DNA from 3 places in the Pseudomonas cavernicola genome. Region 2 is predicted to be linked to each of the others. Evidence: predicted binding sites of a transcription regulator. Region 2 holds the regulator's gene; each other region holds the start of a gene.
The links. Region 2 encodes sigma-54, which starts transcription at its own class of promoters, with help from an activator protein. Its sites were predicted from a motif close to ANTGGCATNNANNTTGCTNT; they were not measured.

Region 1: a site for sigma-54 is predicted at 1,920-1,939, ahead of D3879_RS25370 (CmpA/NrtA family ABC transporter substrate-binding protein). Genes of this name have one in related genera too.
Region 3: a site for sigma-54 is predicted at 1,453-1,472, ahead of D3879_RS17605 (flagellar basal body rod protein FlgF). Genes of this name have one in related genera too.

Annotation. Positions count from the first base shown of each region.
Region 1 is NZ_QYUR01000008.1:755,659-760,413, forward strand. Features, by position in the region: gene D3879_RS25355 (autotransporter assembly complex protein TamA) at 1-683, opposite strand, end outside; gene D3879_RS25360 (GNAT family N-acetyltransferase) at 763-1,323, opposite strand; partial or broken gene D3879_RS25365 (exonuclease/endonuclease/phosphatase family protein) at 1,270-1,607, shown strand; gene D3879_RS25370 (CmpA/NrtA family ABC transporter substrate-binding protein) at 2,079-3,362, shown strand; gene ntrB (nitrate ABC transporter permease) at 3,371-4,222, shown strand; gene D3879_RS25380 (ABC transporter ATP-binding protein) at 4,313-4,755, shown strand, end outside.
Region 2 is NZ_QYUR01000002.1:90,435-95,189, forward strand. Features, by position in the region: gene kdsC (3-deoxy-manno-octulosonate-8-phosphatase KdsC) at 1-25, shown strand, start outside; gene lptC (LPS export ABC transporter periplasmic protein LptC) at 34-603, shown strand; gene lptA (lipopolysaccharide transport periplasmic protein LptA) at 590-1,147, shown strand; gene lptB (LPS export ABC transporter ATP-binding protein) at 1,147-1,872, shown strand; gene D3879_RS00785 (RNA polymerase factor sigma-54) at 2,018-3,526, shown strand; gene hpf (ribosome hibernation-promoting factor, HPF/YfiA family) at 3,610-3,918, shown strand; gene ptsN (PTS IIA-like nitrogen regulatory protein PtsN) at 3,934-4,398, shown strand; gene rapZ (RNase adapter RapZ) at 4,674-4,755, shown strand, end outside.
Region 3 is NZ_QYUR01000006.1:325,735-330,489, reverse strand. Features, by position in the region: gene D3879_RS17610 (flagellar hook protein FlgE) at 1-1,304, shown strand, start outside; gene D3879_RS17605 (flagellar basal body rod protein FlgF) at 1,525-2,265, shown strand; gene flgG (flagellar basal-body rod protein FlgG) at 2,578-3,363, shown strand; gene flgH (flagellar basal body L-ring protein FlgH) at 3,496-4,188, shown strand; gene D3879_RS17585 (flagellar basal body P-ring protein FlgI) at 4,205-4,755, shown strand, end outside.

The DNA of each region.
Region 1 (4,755 bases), on a different contig from region 2:
TGATAAAGCTCGGCGATCAACTCGGAGTCGTAGGCGGTATTAGCTTTGAACGGCACCATGCGCTGCAGCAACTCTTCATCGAAAGGCGCATCACCGGCGAACTTGACCGGGCCCAGCACGTAACGCGGGCCGCTGTCATAGATCAGCTCAATGTCCGCCACGCCCCCCTCTGGGTCGATAGCCAGGCGCTGGCTGCTGAAACGACCACTGAAGAAACCGTAGCGCGAGGCCTGATTCTGGATCAGCCGTTTGGCATCTTCATAGCTACCGTGGTTGAGCACCGCACCCGGTTTCAGTTGCGTGCTCTTGGGTAGACGAAAAGTCTTGAGCTGAGCCGCCGGCCCATCAATACGCACGGTGACATTGCGCAGGTGCACGGGCTCACCCGGCGTGATCGAAATGATCAAGCTCAGGTTCCTGCCGGTTTTGACTTCGCTGTCGATCTGCGCCTGGTAATAACCCAGCGCCTCTGCGGCCTTACGAGCCTGCACCTCGGCCCCACGTCGAAAACGCTGCAAGGCAGCCTCATCGCGGTCGCCGACGCCACCGACATAACCTTCAACGTTGGCTTTAAGCGTCGAATTGGCCGGTTTGATCCGCACGTCCAGCTGGCTTTGCGCCAGGGCTGCCGAGCTGATGGCCAGGAGCGCAATCGACAGCCAGATCTTTCCTTGAAAATTCATAGCCGCGGATGCTAACACGAGCCGAGCCGCATTCCAGGAGCCTGTCTGGCAAGGGACTCTTCAGCCCCCAGAGGAGCATTCAGGCACCGGCCGGCACGGCTGGTTGCGGGTTGGGATGAAAGAACACGTGCTCGATGATCGGTCCAACCGCCACCTCACCGATCTCCTCGTAACCCTGGCGCTTGTAGAACTCCAGGTAGCGCGGATTGCCGGTATCCAGCACCACGCCTTGCGAGCCGGCATCCTCGGCGCACCAGTTGTGCAGCGCTTCGAGTAACTGCTCGCCAAGGTGTTTACCCTGAAACTCCGGGTGCACCCCCAGCAGTGGCAGCACGTGATACGGCCCCGGCGGCAGGCAGGCAAGCACCGCGTGGTGATACTCCAGATAGCGCTTGGTGCAGCGCACACCGGTAGTCAGCAGCATGCGCAACCGCCAGCCCCAGCTTTCGGTGATGTCCAACCGCCGTTGTGGTGGCGCAATCAGCGCGAGGGCCACCAGACGATCATTAATCAACAGACCGATGGTCGGCAGTTCTTCGGCGAAATGCTGTTGCACCAGTTCGCGCATGGTGGACCGCACGCGCTGGCCGACGTCGAGGCCCTCGGTTACCAGGTGCATTACCACGGACAGAAAGGCCACTACGGCGTCGCCCTACTCTCGCGCCAAACCCCGCTGGCCTTGCATAAAGGCTTTCCCGGCGATGAGGAAGATGCGCAACGGCGCTTTATCTGGGGCACCGTTTCAGCTGGTTCGACTACCGCAGCCGGGGCTTCGAAGACGAGCCCAAGCGCGGCCTGCGTATCGATGTGATCCTGACCTCCAATGCTCTCCAGTCGCGGATCAAAGCCGCCGGCGTGGACTACGACCTGCGCGCCATGGAAAAACCTTCCGACCATGCGCCGATCTGGCTGGAGCTGAGCTGAAGCCCAGTTCGTAGGGCGGGTTAGCCAAAGCCGTAACCCGCCGCACACCTTTACTGGCCGGATAACCGAGAGCAGTAGTTTTCACCCAGCCTGCTATGCCCGCGATTAGGGCGACCAACGACCATCACCGCTCCGCCATGATGCAAAAAACCAAGCAAGTGGCGCTGCGGCCTGGGTGGCATCCAGAGAAATAATCAAGATTACATACTTGCTGTAAGTACATGATTTAAAACATACAAAATCCTATTCTAGATTTTACTTCAAATCGGATTCAGTGCCTAAAACTGCAGTCCTGGCCGAGCCCTAGGGCAACTTGGCAAGCCCCTTGCAATTCCTTTTTCAAGATTCTTGCGCAGCACACCAACGGCGGTGGGCCGCGGATCACGGACAACGGCGTCCGCTGGATGACTCTCGTTTTGGGAGCTATCTGGCGGCGCCGTTTTTGTTTTGCACTCTTGAAAGGAAAACACCATGTCTGATCGTGATTCGAATGACCCGCTGAACAACAGCCGTCGCCATTTCTTGAAAAAATCCATCGCCGCCGCCGGCACCCTCGGAGGGATTGCCGCCCTGGGCCTGTCCGCGCCCAGCTTTATGCGCAGCGCCGCCTGGGCCGCCGGCTCCGACGCCCCGGAAAAAGCCGCGCTGAAGGTCGGCTTTATCCCGCTGACCGACTGCGCCTCGCTGATCGTCGCCGCCACCCAGGGTTTTGGCGAAAAATACGGCTTGAGCATCACCCCGAGCAAGGAAGCCTCCTGGGCCGGCGTGCGCGACAAGCTCAATACCGGCGAGTTGGATGCTGCCCACGTGCTGTACGGCATGATGTACGGCGCGCAACTGGGCGTTGCCGGGCCGCAGACCGACATGGCCGTGCTGATGGGCCTGAACCAGAACGGCCAAGCCATCACCCTCTCCAAACAGCTGAAAGAAGCCGGCGTGACCAACGGCGAGCAGCTGGCCGCCCACGTGAAAAAAGGCGGCGCGCCGCTGACGTTCGCCCAGACCTTCCCTACCGGCACCCACGCCATGTGGTTGTATTACTGGCTGGCCAGCCAGGGCATCAACCCCCTATCGGACGTGAAAACCATCACCGTGCCGCCACCACAGATGGTCGCCAATATGCGCGTCGGCAATATGGACGGCTTTTGCGTGGGCGAGCCCTGGGGCGCACGGGCGATCTTCGACAAGATCGGTTTTACCGCCACCACCACCCAGCAGATCTGGCCGGATCACCCGGAAAAAGTCCTCGGCGCCACCCGCGCCTTTATCGAGCAAAACCCCAATACCGCACGGGCCCTGATCATGGCCATCCTCGACGCCAGCCGTTTTATCGAAGCCAGCGCGGAAAACAAGAAAAGCACCGCCAAGCTGATCGCCGGCAAGGCCTACGTCAACGCTCCGGTGGACGTGATCGAGCAACGCTTTCTCGGCAACTACGAAGACGGTCTCGGCAACAGCTGGCAGGACAAACACGCCATGGCCTTCTGCAAGGGCGGCACGGTCAACTACCCCTACCACTCCGACGGCATGTGGTTCATGACCCAGTTCCGCCGCTGGGGCCTGATCAAGGAAGACCCGGACTATGCCGCCATCGCCGGCAAAATCAACCAGACCGCGCTGTTTAGCGAAGCGGCCAGCGCCCTGCACCTGCCACTGCCGAGCAGCGTCATGCGTTCCAGCACCCTGCTTGACGGCAAGGTCTGGGACGGTTCCAACCCTGCCGCTTATGTCCAGTCCTTTGCGATAAAAGCCTGAGGCCCGAGATGAACGCATCCCTAAAACCCATGCTGCTGGAAAAAGCCACGCCCCCGGTGGCCGCGCGTCAGGCCTCGCCTGGCGCGCAGGCCTTCGCCAACGGGATCAAGGCGGTGATCCCGCCGGTGCTCGGCATCGCCCTGTTTATCGGCGTCTGGGCCTTGATCGCGGTGAAAAGCGAGGGCCTGCCCGGCCCGCTGTCCACCTGGTATTCGGCGCTGGAGCTGTTCGCCGACCCGTTCTACGACAACGGCCCGAACGACATGGGCATCGGCTGGAACATCCTCCACTCCCTCGGCCGGGTCGGCATGGGGTTTGGTCTGGCGGCGCTGATCGGTATCCCATTGGGTTTTGCCATCGGCCGCTTCGCCTTCCTGGCCGGCATGCTCGCGCCGATCATCAGCCTGCTGCGACCGGTGTCGCCGCTGGCCTGGCTGCCGATTGGGCTGCTGGTGTTCGAGGCAGCCGGTCCGGCCTCGATCTGGGTGATATTTATCAGCGCCATCTGGCCGATCATCCTCAACACCGCCGCCGGGGTTGCCAGCGTGCCGCAGGACTATCTGAACGTGGCCCGCGTGCTCAAGCTCAGCGAATGGAAGGTGCTGACGCGCATCCTCTTTCCCGCCGTCCTGCCGCACCTGATGACCGGCATCCGCCTGGCCATGGGCATCGCCTGGCTGGTGATAGTCGCCGCGGAAATGCTCACCGGCGGCATCGGCCTGGGTTTTTGGGTCTGGGACGAGTGGAACAACCTCAACGTCGAACACATCCTGATCGCCATCATCGTCGTCGGCCTGATCGGCCTGCTGCTCGAACAAGCGCTGCTGCTGATCGCCAAACGCTTCGATTACGCCAACTGAAGCATTTCTGTAGGAGCGAGCTCTGCTCGCGATCATCAACGCGAAAAGCGATCGCCAGCAGAGCTAGCTCCTACAAACCGGAGAAGGAACATGGAAAAATTCGTTGAGCTGACCCACGTCAGCAAAGATTTCGACACCAAAAAAGGCCGCTTCCAGGCCCTGGCGGACGTCAACCTGAGCATCGCCAGCGGCGAATTCGTGACCCTGATCGGCCATTCCGGCTGCGGCAAATCCACCTTGCTCAACCTGATCGCCGGCCTGCTCGAGGCCAGCGACGGCGGGCTGATCTGCAACGGCCGGGAAATCGACGGCCCCGGTCCGGAACGCGGCGTGGTGTTCCAGAACCACAGCCTGCTGCCCTGGATGACCTGCTACGGCAACGTCCACCTGGCGGTGGAAAAGGTCTTCGGCGCCAAGGAAAACAAGGCCCGGCTCAAGGCTCGCAGCGAAGCCGCGCTGAACCTGGTCGGCCTGGGTCACGCCAGCCACAAGCACCCGAACGAAATCTCCGGCGGCATGAAACAGCGCGTCGG
Region 2 (4,755 bases):
CGCCGCCCAAACCGCCTATCTATAGAGCCGATCATGCTGCGCAAACTGCTTCTCTCCGTGTTTTTCACCCTCGCCGCCCTGCTGCTGGCGGCGCTCGGCTACTGGAATCTCAACCCGGACAGCCTGCTCGATCAAACGCCCAAAGCCAGCGCGGAAAACGCCATAGACTTCTATGTGGTTAACGCGAGCACCGTGCAATACCAGCCGGACGGCAAGCTGCATTACGAAATGACCTCCGACAAGGTCGAACACCTCAAGGCAAGCGACATCAGCCTGATGACTCGACCGGACCTGCAACTTTATCGTGGCACCCCACAGCCCTGGCATGTACGTAGCGCCCGCGGCGAAGTATCACCGGGGGGCACGGAAGTCGAACTGATCGACGCCGTGCGCGTCGAGCGCACAGACGCCAAAGGCCGCCCGACCATACTCACCACCAGCCGATTGACCGTGTTCCCCGACAAGCAATATGCGCAGACCCAGCAAGCCGTTAGAATCGAGGCGGCCAACGGGGTGACCACGGCACAAGGAATGAAAGCGTACTTGAATGACGGCAGGATGCTCCTGCTGTCCAATGTAAGAGGCCAGCATGAGGTTCGTTAACAATTTGTCTCTCCGGACCCTCCCCCTTCTGCTCAGTTTTAGCGCCGTACTTGGAAGCGCGAGCGCCTGGGCACTGCAGACTGACCGCGAGCAACCGATTCGCGTGCAAGCTGACAGCGCAGAACTCGATGACAAACAAGGCGTAGCGGTATACCGCGGCGACGTCGTCATTACCCAAGGCACCCTGAAGATCACCGGCAACACCGTGACCATCACGCAGAACGCCAGCGGCGATATCGAAATCTTTACCGCCATCGGCACACCGGCGTATTACGAGCAGAAACCCGCTGTCGACAAACAGATCGTCAAAGCTTACGGCCTGACCATCCAGTATTTCGCCGCCAACGAGCGCATCGTGCTGATCGACCAAGCCAAGGTAGTTCAGGAAGGCAATACCTTCGAAGGCGAGAAAATCGTCTACGACACCCAGCGCCAGATCGTCAACGCCGGCCGCGCCACCGGCACCAACGTGACCTCGCCGCGCCCGCGCATCGACATGGTGATCCAACCGAAAAACAAACCAGCCGAACAGCAGGCGCAGTAATGGCCATCCTGAAAGCTCAACACCTGGCCAAGAGCTACAAGGGCCGCCAAGTCGTGCGCGATGTCAGCCTGTCGATTGAAAGCGGGCAGATCGTCGGTCTGCTGGGCCCGAACGGCGCCGGCAAAACCACTTGCTTCTACATGATTGTCGGCCTGGTTAACGCCGACCAAGGCCGCGTACTGATCGACCAGCAGGACGTCACCCACCTGCCCATGCACGGCCGCGCCCGCGCCGGCATTGGTTATCTGCCGCAAGAAGCCTCGATTTTCCGCAAGCTGCCGGTCGCCGACAACATCATGGCGATCCTGGAGACACGCAAGGATCTCGATCGTGCCGGCCGCCGCCAGGCCCTGGAAACCCTGTTACAGGAATTCCATATCAGCCACATTCGCGACAGCCTCGGCATGAGCCTGTCTGGCGGCGAACGCCGCCGCGTGGAGATCGCCCGCGCCCTAGCCACCGCACCCAAGTTCATCCTGCTCGATGAGCCCTTTGCCGGCGTTGACCCAATCTCGGTCGGCGATATCAAGCAAATCATCCACCACCTCAAGGCCAAGGGCATTGGCGTTTTGATCACCGATCACAACGTGCGCGAAACCCTGGATATTTGCGAAACCGCCTACATCGTCAACGACGGTCAATTGATCGCCGAAGGCGATGCCGAGACCATCCTGGCCAACCAGTTGGTGAAAGAAGTCTACCTGGGCCACGAGTTCCGCCTGTAGTTCGCGTAGCCATGCACTACAGAAAGCGTTCGAGGGCTAGGCAAACCCCTCAAGGTCAGGCATATAATTTGCTTCCTGGTGGCGCTTTGGCGCCCTGTAGTGGATAGCGCACGTGCGCCGGCGAATAAGGTCCTAAGCCCCCTCCATGAAACCATCGCTAGTCCTTAAAATGGGCCAGCAGCTGACGATGACACCGCAGCTGCAACAAGCCATCCGTCTTCTCCAACTGTCTACCTTGGATCTGCAGCAAGAGATTCAGGAGGCCTTGGAGTCGAATCCGATGCTCGAGCGCCAGGAAGATGGCGACGATTTCGACAACACCGACCCTTTGGCCGATGGCGCGGAGAGCGCCCCGCCCGCGCCCAACCAGGAAGAGTCCTACCAGGAAACCAGCTATCAGGAGTCTGCCCCTACGGTCGACAACCTGGAAGAAGGCGAATGGAACGAGCGCATCCCCAATGAACTCCCAGTCGATACCGCCTGGGAAGACATCTACCAGACCAGCGCCAGCAGCCTGCCCAGCAACGATGATGATGAGTGGGACTTCACCACTCGCACCTCGGCCGGCGAGAGCCTACAAAGCCACCTGCTCTGGCAGCTCAATCTGGCCCCGATGTCCGATAAGGATCGCTTGATCGCCGCCACCCTGATCGACTGCATCAACAATCAAGGCTACCTGGAAGAGACCCTGGAAGAGGTGCTCGAAGCCTTCGACCCCGAACTGGATATCGAGCTGGACGAAGTAGAAGCGGTGCTGCATCGCATCCAGCAGTTCGAGCCCGCCGGCATCGCCGCCCGCGACTTGCGCGAATGCCTACTGCTGCAACTGCGCCAGCTACCAGCCAAGACGCTTTGGCTGAACGAAGCCCAGCGCCTTGCAGGCGACTACTTGGACTTGCTCGGCAGCCGCGATTACAGCCAGTTGATGCGCCGCATGAAGCTCAAGGAAGACGAACTGCGCCAAGTGATCGAGCTGATTCAAAGCCTCAACCCGCGCCCCGGCTCACAGATCGAAGCCAGCGAACCGGAATACGTGGTACCCGACGTCATTGTGCGCAAGCACAACGAACGCTGGTTGGTAGAGCTGAATCAGGAAGCCATGCCGCGCCTGCGGGTCAACCCGCAATACGCAGGCTTCGTGCGCCGCGCCGACTCCAGCGCCGATAACACCTTCATGCGCAATCAACTGCAAGAGGCTCGCTGGTTCATCAAGAGCCTACAGAGTCGCAACGAAACCCTGATGAAGGTCGCCACGCAGATCGTCGAGCACCAACGCGGCTTCCTCGATTATGGCGACGAGGCGATGAAGCCTTTGGTCCTGCACGACATCGCCGAAGCCGTGGGCATGCACGAGTCGACCATCTCGCGCGTGACCACGCAAAAATTCATGCACACACCGCGCGGCATTTACGAGCTGAAATACTTCTTCTCCAGCCACGTCAGCACCTCCGAAGGCGGTGAGTGCTCGTCTACCGCAATCCGCGCGATCATCAAAAAACTGGTTGCAGCGGAAAATGCGAAAAAGCCGTTGAGTGACAGCAAGATCGCTGGTTTACTGGAAGCACAGGGCATTCAGGTGGCCCGTCGCACAGTCGCCAAATACCGCGAATCCCTCGGGATAGCGCCTTCCAGTGAACGCAAGCGACTGATGTAACGGCTGCACTGATCCAAGCCAAAGTGTTCCGGTGGCAGGCCCGTTAGCCTGTCTCTTACACACGGCAATAAGGAGAAAGCGGTATGCAAGTCAACATCAGTGGACACCAACTGGATGTGACCGACGCCCTACGCGCCTACATCGTCGAGAAACTCGAACGGGTTGAGCGCCACTTCGGAAAAATCACCAACGTGCAGGTCACCATGGAGGTCGAGAAGCTCAAACAGAAAATCGAAGCGACCCTGCACATCGCGGGCGGCGAAGTCGTCGCCCGCGCCGAACATGACGACATGTACGCGGCTATCGATCTACTCACCGATAAGGTCAACCGCCAACTTATCAAGCACAAGGAAAAGCAGCAGGGTCGCCTGCAAGGCGCCCCGGCGCGCTGACACCATCCCCTACCCATGATTCGACTTGAAAATATACTGACCCCCGGCCGTTCCTTGGTGAACGTGCCGGGAGGCAGCAAAAAACGTGTCCTCGAACAGATCGCCAACCTGGTCGCCCGCGAATTGCCCGACCTGGATGGACAAGACATTTTCGAGAGTCTGGTCGCCCGCGAGAAGCTTGGCTCAACCGGTTTCGGCAATGGCATCGCCATTCCACATTGCCGTCTGCCTGGCTGCGTATCGCCGATCAGTGCTCTGCTACGCCTCGACGCCCCGGTAGACTTCGACGCTATCGACGGTGCCCCAGTAGATCTGTTGTTTGTCCTGCTAGTGCCAGAGGCCGCCACCGATGAGCACTTGGAGCTCTTGCGCCAGATCGCCAGCATGCTCGACCGCAGTGACGTACGCGAACAGCTGCGCCATGCCCAGAACAGCGACCGCCTGTACCAGGTAGTAGTGGACGTGCAGAACAGCCGCTAGGCGGAGGCTCTGTTGAGGTGACTTTGCATGCCGCGACGGAGGCCGTCTTGTCGCAGGACAAGACGCGAGGAGAGAAATTTGGTCATTCCAAATAAACGACGAGTAACGCAGACCTGCGACAAGACGGCCCCGTCCCTTCGGGTTGCGCGTCAAAGCTCGCCATACGTCGTTGCGGGACTTGCCAAGGGAATGACCATTGCCTGCATCCCGCGCCTAACCTGGCGAGCTTTGGCGCGGCAACGCGGCGAACAAAGTCACCTCAACAGAGCCTAGTCATGCGCTTGATCATCGTCAGCGGCCGCTCCGGCTCAGGTAAGAGCACCGCCCTCGATGTCCTCGAGGACAATGGCTTCTATT
Region 3 (4,755 bases), on a different contig from region 2:
TGCTGCTGGCGAATGTGTCGCAGCTGTATAACCAAGGCAACATCAACTACACGCAGAACGCTCTGGATCTGGCTATCAACGGCAATGGCTTCTTCGTCACCAGTAACAATGGCGATGTCGGCTATACCCGGGCCGGTTACTTCGGTACGGATCGCGATGGTTTTGTCGTCAACAACTTCGGCTATCGCCTGCAGGGCAATGCCGTGGATGCCAATGGCAATGTGCAGAGCGGTGTGGTTGGTGACCTGAAGATCGAGACGGCGAGTCAGGCGCCCAAGGCCAGTAGCAAGCTGGATCAGAACTTCAACCTGAACTCGACGCTGGTGTCGCCGAAAACCTGGCAAGCCAGCTATGACGCCGAATACAACCGTTGGCTGAATGATCCGGTCAACGGCGTAGTTGACCCGGCCAACCCGACTGGGGCTCAGCAGGCGGCTGCGGCGACCTCTGCTGCATCAGTCGCGGACGCCACCTTCAACCCCAGCGACCCGACCACCTATAACTCGTCCACCTCGGTGAACATCTACGACACGCAGGGCAATGCCCATGTGTTGACCCAGTACTTCGTCAAGACCGGCGCCAATGACTGGGACATGAAGATGCTGGTCGACGGCCGTAATCCGGCCGACCCCGGCTCCACCACACCCTATGCTCTCGGTTTGAGTTTCAACTCCACCGGCCAGTTGCAAAGCGTTAGCGATGAGAATGCCACTCCGGGCCTGGTGACCATTGGCGCCGACATGACGGTGACCATCAATGCCGCCAGCGGCAATCCGCCGACTCCCGGCAGCGGCTGGATTCCGGCCATCTCCGACAATGGCAAGCCACCGGTGTGGAACTGGAACGGAGCCCAGGCCAATGCGGGCGGCATCGCCTTCGACTTCTCCGACGCTACCCAGTTCTCCAGCGCCTTTGCGGTCAACAGCGTCAGCCAGGATGGTTACACCACCGGGCAATTGTCCGGTCTGGAAATTGACGATACCGGGGTGATCTTCGCCCGCTACACCAACGGTCAGTCCAAGGTGCAGGGGCAGATCGTATTGGCCAACTTCGCCAACGTGCAGGGCCTGACCCCGGTGGGTAAGACCGGCTGGGTGCAGTCGTTCGAGTCGGGTGAGCCGGTGGTGGGTACGCCGCGTACCGGCACCATGGGTGCGCTGCAGGCTGGCGCATTGGAAGACTCCAACGTCGAGTTGTCGGACCAGTTGGTGAACCTGATCGTCGCCCAGCGCAACTACCAAGCCAACGCCAAGACCATCGAGACTGAGAGTGCGATCACTCAAACCATCATCAATCTGCGATGAGTCGCGTCTTGCCGCCTGAGAAATAGGTCGGCAAGCGCTTTGCCGCTGGCGGCAGCCACTCGCCGCCAGCGCTATTTTAAGACCCCGAAAGGGGTTTTTTTGTTTTTAAAATTTGTTTTATATCAATTGCTTACTGTTTTTATTCGAGAGTGGCATAGCGCTTGCTTTGTAGCTGGTAACAGAGCAGCGGGCGGCAAGCGCCACCCCTCGGAGAATGACCATGGACAAGATGCTGTACGTCTCCATGACCGGAGCCAGCCAGAACACCCTGGCCCAGCGTGCGCACGCCAACAACTTGGCGAATATCTCGACTAACGGCTTTCGTCGCGACTTCGAGCAGGCGCGCTCGATGCAGGTGTTCGGTGAAAGTTTCCCGTCACGGGTCTACGCCATGAGCGAGCGCCCAGGCACCGACTTCACCCCCGGCACCTTGCAGGAAACCGGTTACGGCATGGACGTAGCCATCAGTGGCGATGGCTGGCTGGCGGTGCAGGCGCCGGACGGTGGCGAGGCTTATGTACGGACCGCCAGCCTGAAGATCGATGCCCTCGGTCAGCTGCGTGCCGGCAATGGTTTGCCGGTGATGGGCAATGGCGGTCCGATTGCCGTGCCACCGGAGCAAAAGGTCGAGATCGGTCAGGACGGCACCATCACCGTTCGGGCCTTGGGCGAGGCGCCCAATGTCTTGGCTGAGGTGGATCGCCTCAAGCTGGTCAACCCGGATCTCAAGCAAATGGAGAAGGGCGCCGACGGCATGATCCGCTTCAAGGGCCAAGGCCCCGTGCAAGCCGATACCAATGTCCGGGTGACTTCCGGCTTTCTGGAAACCAGCAACGTGAATGCCGTGGAGGAGATGACCGCGATCCTCTCCTTGTCCCGCCAATTTGAACTGCAAGTGAAGATGATGCGCACTGCCGAGGACGATGCGTCGGCCATGGCGCGTGTTTTGCAACTCAGCTAGGGCGTGTCGTCAATTATTTGCCTGTTGCGCCGGAGCCTGCTTTTACGCAGAGCAAGGCATGAGGAGAGAGATTTGGCTATTCCAAATGAGCGACGAATAACGCAGCGCTGCGTAAAAGCAGGCCCGTCCCTTCGGGTTGCGCCTGAAAATCGGCCATGCGGCGTTGCAGGACTTGCCAATGGAATGACCATTGGCTGCGGCCCGCGCCTTGCCTGGCCGATTTTCAGGCGGCAACGCAATCTGGCAAATAATTGACGACACGCCCTTTCCAGCACGTGGCCGCCGTGAAACCGGCGCCCGAGGAGAATGACCATGCTACCGGCTCTGTGGGTCAGTAAAACCGGTTTGTCCGCCCAGGACATGAACCTGACCACGATTTCCAACAACCTGGCCAACGTTTCGACCACTGGCTTCAAACGTGATCGCGCGGAGTTTGAGGATCTGCTGTATCAGATCCGCCGGCAGCCGGGTGGCCAGACCAGCCAGGACAGCCAACTGCCGTCTGGCCTGCAGCTGGGTACCGGTGTGCGCATTGTCGGTACGCAGAAGATCTTCACCGCCGGCAGCCTACAGACCACCGAGCAGCCGCTGGATATGGCGATCAACGGCCGTGGCTTCTTTCAGGTGTTGATGCCCGATGGCACGGTTTCCTACACCCGTGATGGCAGCTTCCATCTGAATTCCGACGGCCAGCTGGTGACCGCCAATGGTTTTGCCTTGGAGCCGGCCATTGTCCTGCCGAACGAAGTGAAGTCGTTCACTGTGGGTGAAGACGGTACGGTCTCGGTCACCACCACTGGCAACCCGCAGCCGCAGATCCTCGGCAACATCCAGACCGCTGACTTCATCAACCCGGCTGGCCTGGAAGCGATTGGCGGCAACATGTTTTTGGAAACCGCCGCCAGCGGCACGCCACAGGTCGGCACCCCGGGCATAACCGGCCTGGGCACGGTGCAGCAGAACACCCTGGAAAACTCCAACGTCAGCGTGGTCGAGGAACTGGTGAACATGATCACCACGCAGCGCGCCTATGAGATGAACTCCAAAGTCATCTCCACCGCTGACCAGATGCTCGCTTTCGTTTCGCAGAACTTATAACCGTAGGGTGGGTTAGCCGCATCGCGGCGTAACCCACCATCGGTGCCGATAGGCATCGCCAAACAGTGGGTTACGGCCTATGGCCTAACCCACCCTACGCAACTCGCAACAGAGCGCCGTGAGGTAGTAGTTATGAACCGGCTTATTCTTATCCCGCTGCTTGGCATCGCCGCCCTGAGTGGTTGCGTGTCGCCGCCGCCAAAGCCGAATGACCCCTATTACTCCCCGGTGTTGCCGCGTACTCCGTTACCTGCGGCGCAGAACAATGGCTCCATCTACCAGGCAGGGTTCGAGACCAATCTCTACGACGATCGCAAGGCTTACCGGGTCGGCGACATCATCACCATCACCCTGAACGAGAGAACCCAGGCGAGCAAGAACGCCAACTCGCAACTACAGAAAGACAGCAAGGCCAACCTCAGCCTGGACACCCTGTTCGGTGTTGGCGTTTCCACCGACAACCCGTTCGGTAGTGGGGATCTGAGCCTGGATGTCGGGTACGAGGGCACCCGCGACACCAAAGGCGACAGCAAGGCCGGGCAAAGCAACAGCCTGACCGGCTCGATCACCGTTACGGTCTCTGAGGTGCTACCGAACCGCGTCCTCGCAGTGCGTGGCGAGAAGTGGTTGACCCTGAACACGGGCGATGAGCTGGTGCGAATTGCCGGCCTGATCCGCGCCGATGACATCGCTACGGACAACTCCGTGCCCTCGACCCGAGTGGCCGATGCCCGCATTACCTATTCGGGGACTGGTGCCTTTGCCGATGCCAGTCAGCCGGGCTGGTTCGATCGTTTCTTCATGAGCCCGCTGTGGCCGTTCTGAGTAGGTAAGCGTGATCATGAAACGATTGATTTCAGCCCTGTGCTTACTGCTCGCCGCCAGCGCAGCGCAAGCCGAGCGGCTTAAAGACCTGGCCAGTATCCAGGGCGTGCGCAGTAACCAGTTGATCGGCTACGGTCTGGTCGTTGGCCTGAATGGCAGCGGTGACCAGACCACGCAAACGCCGTTCACCCTGCAAACCTTCAACAACATGCTGGCGCAGTTCGGCATCAAGGTGCCGGCGGGCGGTGGCAACGTGCAGCTGAAGAACGTCGCGGCGGTGTCGATTCATGCCGATCTGCCGGCGTTCGCCAAGCCGGGCCAGACCATCGACGTGACCATTTCCTCGATCGGTAACGCCAAAAGCCTGCGTGGCGGCAGCCTGCTGATGGCGCCGCTGAAAGGGATCGACGGCAACGTCTACGCCATTGCCCAGGGCAATCTTGTCGTCGGCGGTTTCGATGCCGAAGGCGGCGACGGCTCGAAAATCACCGTCAACGTGCCATCGGCAGGACGGATTCCTAGCGGTGCGACGGTCGAACGGCCGGTGCCGACGGGTTTCGATCAGGG